Regions from separate parts of the Glutamicibacter sp. JL.03c genome, predicted to be linked through region 1. Evidence: riboswitches for the same ligand, from Rfam matches in the RefSeq annotation. Region 1 holds a riboswitch; the other holds the start of a gene.
The links. Region 1 has a riboswitch for thiamine pyrophosphate ahead of thiO (glycine oxidase ThiO). Riboswitches for the same ligand answer to the same signal wherever they lie in the genome.
Positions count from the first base shown of each region.

Region 2: it holds a riboswitch for thiamine pyrophosphate, as region 1 does, so the genes downstream of both, thiM (hydroxyethylthiazole kinase) here and thiO (glycine oxidase ThiO) in region 1, are expected to answer to the same signal.

Region 1 covers NZ_CP107575.1:2,286,078-2,290,749, forward strand. Annotated here, with positions in the region: gene OF385_RS10505 (thiazole synthase) at 1-161, opposite strand, end outside; gene thiS (sulfur carrier protein ThiS) at 164-409, opposite strand; gene thiO (glycine oxidase ThiO) at 406-1,530, opposite strand; TPP riboswitch at 1,528-1,632, opposite strand; gene OF385_RS10520 (GNAT family N-acetyltransferase) at 1,734-2,675, shown strand; gene OF385_RS10525 (mechanosensitive ion channel) at 2,764-3,993, opposite strand; gene OF385_RS10530 (OsmC family protein) at 4,287-4,672, opposite strand, start outside.
Region 2 covers NZ_CP107575.1:62,880-67,551, forward strand. Annotated here, with positions in the region: gene thiD (bifunctional hydroxymethylpyrimidine kinase/phosphomethylpyrimidine kinase) at 1-783, opposite strand, end outside; gene thiE (thiamine phosphate synthase) at 780-1,421, opposite strand; gene thiM (hydroxyethylthiazole kinase) at 1,414-2,208, opposite strand; TPP riboswitch at 2,198-2,292, opposite strand; gene OF385_RS00310 (GntR family transcriptional regulator) at 2,330-2,695, opposite strand; gene OF385_RS00315 (hypothetical protein) at 2,692-4,287, opposite strand; gene OF385_RS00320 (aldehyde dehydrogenase family protein) at 4,391-4,672, shown strand, end outside.

The DNA of each region.
Region 1 (4,672 bases):
ACGGTGGTCAGCTCGGTGCCCGAAACGGCCAGGGCGCTCTCCAGCGTCGCCAGGGATGTCGCCCCGCCGGTGCCCAGGATCAGTCTCGAAGTCAGGGTGCGCCCTGCGACGACGAACGGGTCGGTGTCCGCGTCGAGTCGGTTGATTTCTTGCGATTCCATCTTTAGCCTCCTTGGGCTGCGGTGACGAGTTCTACGCTGTGCCCGTCTTCCAGCACCTTGCTGTTCCAGCTGCTGCGAGGGACAACCGCACCATTGACGGCGGCGGCCACGCCGAGCTTGCTGCCGTCAACAGCTTGAGATTCGGTGTCCAGTTCCTTGCCGATCTGCGAACTGACAAATTCACGCAGGCTCGTCCCTGCTGAGAGCCGGACTTGCTGGGAGTTGAAGGTGATGTTGATCGGGGTCATCCGAGGTGCTCCAGTGCGAGAGTTGAGGAATGGGTTGCAAATCGTTGGGGGTCAACGTCTTCCAGCATGGGATGCGTGGTGTTGTTTTCGATGAGGTCGGCGGTCAGTTCGGCACCCAGTGGGCTCAGCAGCACGCCGTGCCGCGAATAGCCGGTGGAGAGCACCAACCCTGGGTCCAGGCGCCCTATCAGCGGGCGGTCATCGGCGGTGGCTGGCCTTGGACGGGCCATCACTTCGTTCAATGTGCAGTCGCTGATTCCCGGCACGAGCCGGCGTGCATCGTCCAGGAGCGTGTACATGGCGCCAACGTTGACCTCCGGGTTGCCGTCTTCCCTGACGCTGGCCCCCAGCACCAGGCTTCCGTCCTTGCGCGGGACGAGGTAGACGTTGCGCCGGTGGACAATGCCGCGCACAATGCGGTTGAGCATGGCGCAGCCCGCGGGACCTTGGATCCTGAGGATGTCGCCGTATACCGGACGCAATGGAAGGCCTTTGAGCCCTTGGATGGTTCCGAGGGCGGTGGCGATGATGGTTTGGTCTGCTTCCAGTACCTGCCCCGTCGAGGTGCGCACGGCGCTGGTTCCTGACTCGTCGGTGAGCAGTTCTTCGGCTTGTTCGCGGATCACGTGATGGCCGAAGTGCTTGAGCAAGATGCGCACCACGCTGCGCGGATCGATCTGGTGGTCTTCGGCGCACAGCACCGCTCCGGCGATATTGCTGGCAAGGGCTGGCTCCAGGGATCTGGCCTGGCTTGGCAGGAGTTTTTCGGCGCTAAGTCCCAGCGATGACTGCAACTCGACGAGCTCGTGGAGGGCCTCGCGGTCAGCGGGTTCGGCGGCTATGACGAGTGTGGAACTTTTAAGGTAGTCCGGGCGCGCCCCGGTGGCCGCTTCGATGCGATCAACGAACAGAGGATATCCGGCATTCGATGCGGCCAGCAGCTGGTGCAACGGGCCTTGGCCCCACACTGTTTCCGCTGCCGGTGCCAGCATTCCGGCTGCGGCGTAGCTGGCACCCTGGCCGGGAGCAGGATCGATGATGGTGATGCTGTGACCGCGCGAGCTCAGCTCGAAGGCGGTGGCGAGGCCGATGATTCCGGCGCCAACAATATTGACATGCACGGTGGCACGATTCCTTCCTACGGCGGCATGACCCGCATCAGGTGTAGCGGTCGGCTCAGTGCCCTCTCAGCCTGGTCGAGTCAGGCTCCCGCGGAGTAATTGCGATTATAAGCATGATGCAGCTCCTAAAAGCGAACTGTTCTTGACTTAGTGACGTCATCTTTTGTGATGTACTAACTGACATGGAGAAACAGGACTATCCCATGAATTTATCGGCGGATTCCCCGCTGTTCCGCGATGTCGTTGATCTGGAGCGGCAACTGCTCGACCCTTCGCTTCGCCACGATGGAGCGTGGCTGGAAGGCATCCTGCATGAGCAATTCTACGAAATCGGCGCGAGCGGACGAATCTTCGACCGGTCTGAAGCCATCAACCTGCTCACGGTTGAAGATACGGATGCTCCTGCACTGCATGTCGTTGATCCGTCGGCAGTCCGCCTGGCAGAGGATCTGGTCCAATTGCGCTGGGCCACTGATGGGACTCGCCCCGCATTGCGCAGTTCCATATGGATTCGGGATGCAGGCCGATGGCAGATGCTCTTCCATCAAGGCACCCTCATGGCCCAACCGGTAGCTACTGACGCACGTTCAGAGATTGCGCCGTCGGCTGACCGCGACGACGTATGCGTGCTCAGGAAGCTGAAGTTCACCGACGCCGCCGCGGTGCATGAGGCGTTCACCTCGCACCCGGATATGGCGCGGCAGGGCGACGTTGATACTCCTGCGAAAGCACGGGCTTACGTAGACTTCCTGCTGGGCAATGACCAGGTTCAATGCCCGCTGGCCATCACGATCAACGATCGATTAGTGGGCCTGGTATGCGGTACCGTGGATCGCTCGAATGCCAACGCATGGATCTGGTACTGGATGCATCACGAATATCGCGGCCGGTCACTGGCGACCAGGGCCGTTGCGGCCTTGGTTGATCACCTTTTTGACGAGCTGGGCCTATTCCGGCTGGAATTGGGCCTGCGGGCCAATAATCCCGGGTCCCGGCATGTGGCGGAGAGCAACGGTTTCCTGCCCGAGGGAATAGAGCGCGGCAAGTTCCTTGTCGACGGTGAACGCATCGACGTTTATACCTATGCCCGACTGAAAACAGATCCGTCCTCCAACGTGCAGCCTTTGCCATTACAGCTCGCGTGATGCTTTATCCAGAACGCAAAATAGTCGCGGAATCCGTGGTGGATTCCGCGACTGTCTTTGTGTCCCTTTTAGGTTCTGTTCGGGATGGTTAGATGCCTGGTGACGTTGGCGGTGCTGGCGGTGCCGAATCCGGACCGTCGGAGCTCAGCTTGTCGGTATCGATCTTGTCGAGGGTACGGGCCGCTGCTTCGCGACCACCAAGGCCGAAGGCGAGAGCGGCTGCAAGAGCTGCACCGATGACGATTGCGCCGAAGGCCATGTTGATGATCGAGTCAGCGATTCCCATGTACTTCAGGCCCATTGCCACGAACAGTGCAATGGCGGTGTAGCGGATGATCTTCGACGCTGTAGTGTCACCCATGAACTTGCCGATGACGTTCGCCACGACGAAGCCGGCGGCAATTATTGCTGCACCGAAGAGGATCTTGCCGCCCAGTTCCAGAATCTCGTTCAGGATGTTGGTGATTGCCGGGAAGTTCAGCATCTGGGCAGCCATCACACCGAAGAACAGTACGATTGCAATCTTCACGATGCCGGCGATGATGCCCGATGCACTCTTGCCTTCTGGGACAACGCCCCAGCCAGCAACTACGCGGTCAGTGCCAACACCCTGCAAGGTGGACTCCAACAGCTGGCCGACAAACTTTGCGATCAGGAAACCTACCGCCAGCAGGACCAGGGCCATGATGACCTGTGGGATCGCAGTAAAGATCAGCTGCAGCATTTGCTCGGCAGGCTGCGAAATCGCGGCGATGCCCAGGACCTGCAGTGCAGAGATTGCGACGACCAGCAGGATCAGGGCGAAGACGATGTTCGCGATGATGTCCACGATCTTCGCTTGGGTTTCGCGAGACTTAATCTCATCCACTGGCTCGCTGCCTGGGGTCAGCTTGCGGACGATGCCGCTGAAGTCGACCGTTCCCAGACCCGTAGTCAGCAGCTGCCGAACAATGTTGGCGATAACGTAGCCGATAAAGAAGATAAAGCCGGCGCCGATGAGGTTCGGAATGAACGCCATGACTCCGCCAAGCAGGCCCTGGACCGGCGTAAGAACTTCAGAAAGCGCAAAGACCTGAAGGATTGCGACGAGACCAAAGAGCCAAACAATCAGTCCAGCGACCTTGCCTAAGGACTGGCCTATTTGAGCTCCGTCATTTCCTTGCTTCTGCAGGAATTTCACCCTGGATACGAGCTTGGCTGCTGCCCAGCGGACAATTCGCGCCACGAGCCACGTAACGATGAGAATGATTAGCGCAATGCCCACCCTTTGTAGCATTGACGCCCAGTCGATGTTGCCTAAAACGTTCTCAGATTGCATGTCTGCTCCTTCAACGTAGGGACAACTCGACCCTACGATGAAGGACAGGCACTGACTAGGGCAAAGAGTTGAATTCCCAGCTGGTTTCATGGAACTTTCACAGCTTCAACTACTCAAACCGAAACCATAGCCACGAGATTCAACGGAAAACGCAGAAAGCCATCTAGATCACTGCTGGATCACGAAAAATTTGAAAGTTTGCCAGCCGTCAATCCCGTGAATTTCCTTGGAGTGACTTGTGGTTTCCGCCTATCGACGCTAGCTCCAACGCCGAGCAGCAGAGACTTCATGATTTATCCAACTACTTCGCTGACAACTTTTGCGCCTAGCTCAACCGTGCGTGAAACGGTGCAATATTTGTCATGCGACAACTTCACGATGCGTTCGACCATGCTGGCCGCTTTGCGGCCTTCGTCGGTATCCGGGAACTTCAAATCGAAACCCAGATGAATGTCCTCCATGCGACTGGCGCCATCTTCGGATAGCTTGTAGCCGCTGGCGAGTACATCAAATTTCTCGGGTTCACTGCGACGAGTCGTTGCGACATCCACGTCAATGGACGAGCAACCGGCAATAGCGGCCAGCAACAGCTCCACCGGGGTCAGCAGGCCCTCGCCCTGACCGAATACGATACTTGCGCCGCTCTCAAGGCTGGTAGCAGTGTACTTTCGTGATTCTG
Region 2 (4,672 bases), 1.4 Mb from region 1:
GAAGAAGTCGGCAAAGTGGTTCACCGGACCGTGCCCGCTGCCGACGTTCAGTGCATCGGCCGCGCCGATCGCGCGGAACAAATACGCCTTGGCCTGTTCGAGGGCGCCGACCCAGTCGCCGGATGCCGCGAAAAGGGTGGCCAGGGCGCTGGAGAGGGTGCAGCCGGTGCCATGGGTGTTGTTGGTATCGAGGCGCGGGTTGCTGAACTCAGCCAGCACGCCCTCGCTCGAGACCAGTGCGTCGGGGCAGAGCTCTCCGTCCAGGTGCCCGCCCTTGGCCAGGACCAGTGCATCATGCTTGGCGGCCAGGCGTTGCGCTTGCTCCAGGGCCTGCGGCCAGCTGGCTGCTGCCGGTTCACCCAGCAGAGTGGCTAGCTCCAGCAGATTAGGCGTGATCACCGAGGCGCGGTCCAACAGCGAATCGAGCACCGTTTCGTCCTCCAGGAGCCGGTCTCCGCTGGTGGCAACCATGACCGGGTCCAGGACCACGGGGGCATCGACCGTATCGAGCCATCCATTGACTGCGCGAATCACCTCGGCGTTGGCCAGCATCCCGATCTTGATCGCATCGATCTGCACGTCGGCGCTGAGGGCCTCCAACTGGGCGAGCACGAACTCGCCGCCGATGGCCTGCACTGCGCTCACCCCTTGGGTATTCTGTGCGGTCAGCGCGGTGATCACGCACATGCCGTATCCGCCATTGGCGGCGATGGCTTTGAGATCCGCCTGGATTCCGGCTCCGCCCGAGGGGTCAGAGCCGGCGATCGAGAGAATGTTTTTCACTGGGCCGCCGCCCAGGCAGCGACCAGCTGTTCGCTGGCTTCTTGCGGGTTCTCGGCATTGCAGATGGCCCGGACTACTGCCAGCCCGGAGCCGCCACCGGCGCGGATGGCGCCGGCGTCTTCAGCGGTAATTGCGCCAATGGCGACGCAGGGCAGCTCGGTCAGCGAGGCGGCACGCGCAAAACCATCCAGGCCCAACGGAGTGGGATGGTCCTTTTTGGTGGGGGTGGCGCGTACTGCGCCGACGCCGAGGTAGTCGATGGCCTCGGCATCAAGATTGGCCTGCGCCAGCTGTTCATCGGTGGAAGCGCTCAGGCCGATTATGCCTTCGCCGATGATCTGGCGTGCCAGGCGCACCGGAATATCCTTCTGCCCGATATGGATGCCATTGACCGCGGCTCCCGCCGCGCGGGCAGCCAGGAACACGTCGATCCGATCGTTGATCAGCAGCTTCGCCTTGCCCTCGGTGAGCCGGGCCGCGAGGCAGGACAGCTCGAAGAACTCCCGCGCGGTCTCATCCTTGGCCCGAAGCTGGATCCACTCGATGCCACCGGCCACCGCGCCTTCAATGACTTCCAGGGTGGTGCGTGGAGTGCAGCTGGCGGTGTTGGCAACCAGGTATGCGCCGATATTATCCATGGTTCAGTTCCTCGTACTTCAAATTCTGCAGTTCTTCAGGTTCGGTGGCGGCCAGGGCGTCCAGGAAGGCGACGGCGAAGCTGCCGGGGCCGTTGCTCGCTGCCAGCGCTTTTTCTGCGGCAAGGCCGTAGAAACCGTGGGCGGCGATGGCCGCTTCGAAAGGGTCCTCGTGTACCGCGAGCATGCCGGCGTTAAAGGCGCCTAGCGCGCATCCGCCGCCCGTGATCCTGGTCAGCCCGATGCCGTTGGTGTGCACCAGGACGCTGCGGCTTGCATCGATGATGGCGTCGGCTTCACCGGAGATGGCGACAACGCATCCATGTTCGCTGGCCAGTTCGCGTCCGGCATCCAGCGCCGCCTGGACGGTATCGGCCGAATCGACGCCGCGGCCGCTGGAGTCCTTGCCTGCCAGGGCCAGGATTTCTGAAGCATTGCCGCGGATCAGGGTGGGGCGCTGCTGCACGATACGGTGTGCGAAATCGGTGCGCACGGACAGGGCGCCCACGGCTACTGGATCCAATACCCAGGGGGTTCCGGCGGCGCTCGCCGAAGCTACCGCTTCCTCCATGGCAATCATTTGCTCGGTGCTGGGAGTGCCGAGATTCACCAGTACCGCAGAGGCCAGGGCCGCAAACCCGCCAGCCTCGCCGGGCAGGTTGGTCATGGCCGGTGAAGCACCCGAAGCCAATAAGACATTGGCGGTGAAGTTGGTGACGACAGTATTCGTCAGGCAGAAAACCAAGGGGGAGCGTTGCCGGTATTTTTGGGCAACGGTAGGCAGAGTCATGCGACATCCCTCCGCTAGCGTGAACTAGATCAGGTTCGACGGGTTTCATCTCAGTCGGCTTCTCCGACACCCCGTGTCACTGATTTAGAGAGTACGCAGAAGGGTTGCCTAGAACAAATCCTTACCGTTCACGTCGCGCCACCAAAGCCTTCAGCGTCGCTGCATCCACATGTTGCGCGGCAGCCAACTGCCACAGGTGGTCGACCGCTGCCACCAGATCTTCCTGCGTGTCTACGGGTTCGGATCGGGCATTCACTATCGTGCCGGCGCGGCGCCTCGAAGAAATAAACCCCTCAGCTTCCAACTCCTTGTAGGCGCGGGCCACCGTTCCGGCGGCTACTCCGAGGTCTGTGGCCAGCGCACGCACGGTCGGCAGCTTGCTCCCGGCGGCTAATTCGCCGAGGTTGATGAGAGAGGCGATCTGCGAACGGATCTGTTCGTAGGGTGCGGTGGCTGCTTCAAGATCCACAGTGATCTGCGTGCTCATGAGGTGATGGATTTCTTTAGTGACTTGGCTACGCCGCCCACGGGGCGTTCAAGGAATACGACCGCAGGCCACAAGAAGACCATGACCGCGAGGAACTCTAGTCGGACAGGATATTCGTAGCCGATAACTACCATGGCAACGATAGCCGCGGTAATGGTCCGCAAAGAGCGAAGCTCCAAGACTCGGCGGTACCAGATTTCTTCGTCTGCCGAGACATCCCATGCCATGTTGGCTCTGCGCGTGAACCAGATGAATCCTAGGTGCGCAATGATCAATACGACTACTAGGGCGATGACGGTAACTTTCTTGGGCGCAACGAATCCCCATAGGTAGTCCAGCGGAGGAAAAATTAAGAAGTATGTGCTCGTGGCGACGAGCAATCCGGCGCAAATATATGGCCACAGGGGCAGGTTTGCCGAATGTTTGTTGGCGGCAGAAATCTGGCGTGAAACCACATTCACATATCCCAGGTACAGCGCATTGAGGGCAAGATAGAACAGCGCCGCCCCGGTGAGAATCACCAACATCCAGGTCACACGTTCGGCTGCAGGCATCGCGTATTCATCAATCTCAGGCAGAAGCTGCCAAACGACGAAAAGGACAATGAATGTGAGCGTTGCTGTTGCGAACTGCAGTGAAAGTAGCTGCTCGCGCAGCCTGCTGGACTGAATTTTTTTCCTGACCGTGACATTTTCAAAATCTGTCGGTGGTCGCCAAAGCAGCATGACTGCCGAAATGCCCAGCACAGCGTAATTTGCTGTCGCATCCAAGGTTCCGCCGATTCGGGACATGCTTTCCATGAAATCGATACCCGCACCCGTCCCATCGATATAGCGTGAGGATTCATTATGAAACCATTGGGCCTTGTAGTGCAGGGCTTCTCCGGCCTGGACCGTGATCGACACCGTGACAGTGCGGTAGAGGCGGTTCAACCATGTGGTGCGGAGCAGCTGGTTATTGTGCTGTGAGATGCCCGGCAGTGGTTTGCGCCGAAGAATGACAGTGGAAGCGATCACCGCTGCCAGCATCAGGAACCCTAGGCTTGCGTAGAGGAACGGTAGGACCTCGCCTGCGGCGCGCAAACCATCCTGCGAAGGGCTGTTGGAATAATAGTCATCGGTGCTGATTTCAAGCTCGGGTACAGGTGCAATGGCTGTGACATCCCGAACCGAATAGAGGCTCACGCACGCTAAGACCAGAACGATGAGCAACGCGGCCACTAGCATCTTGGGTATGGGACTGGTCAAGGAACGTGGAGTGAGGGTCGCGGTGCGTAGCGGTTTTAATTTGCGCGGCCAGGTGTACTGGCTGGCGATATAGATGAAGGCGATCCACACGCCCGGGGTGGCTGCCACCGCAATGCCCACCGCGGTATCGAGGGTACTTTGCTCATCAATGGGAACGTTGATGGCATCACTGAACCAATTTGAGGAGCTGCTGGCGAAGTAGCCAATGATTGCGCACCAAAACGCATGCCTCCGTGCGCTATTGAGCAAGTTACTGTCATTGGTTGGGCCATAGAGTCGCAACAAAAAATAAACGATCATTGCAGCTACCGCGAACGTGCCGAATTGTGATGACAGAGATTCCATGAGTTCCTCCCGAAGACCTTTAATGTATCAAATGCTTGATACATTATGAATCCCGTTGCAAATTATCCGATGGAAATACTGCTCGGTGGCGTACGCTCAGTTCATGGGTCTGTTTACCTCTACTCCATTGCCCGAGCCGGTCGGCGATTCCGCCCCTCCGGTGGACGAGCATCCGTCTCGCATCGCCACGGTGCTGAACCATCTGCGTCGTTCGGCCGATGCACGAATTACCCATCCGCGCCGCTTTAGGATCCAGCAGCTGCGTGCCTTGGAGAAGATGCTCGAGGAACATCTTGATGACTTCCTCCAGGCATTGAACGATGACCTGGGAAAAAGCCCCACCGAAGCCAAATTCGCCGAGGTCGACGTGGTGCGCGCCGAAATC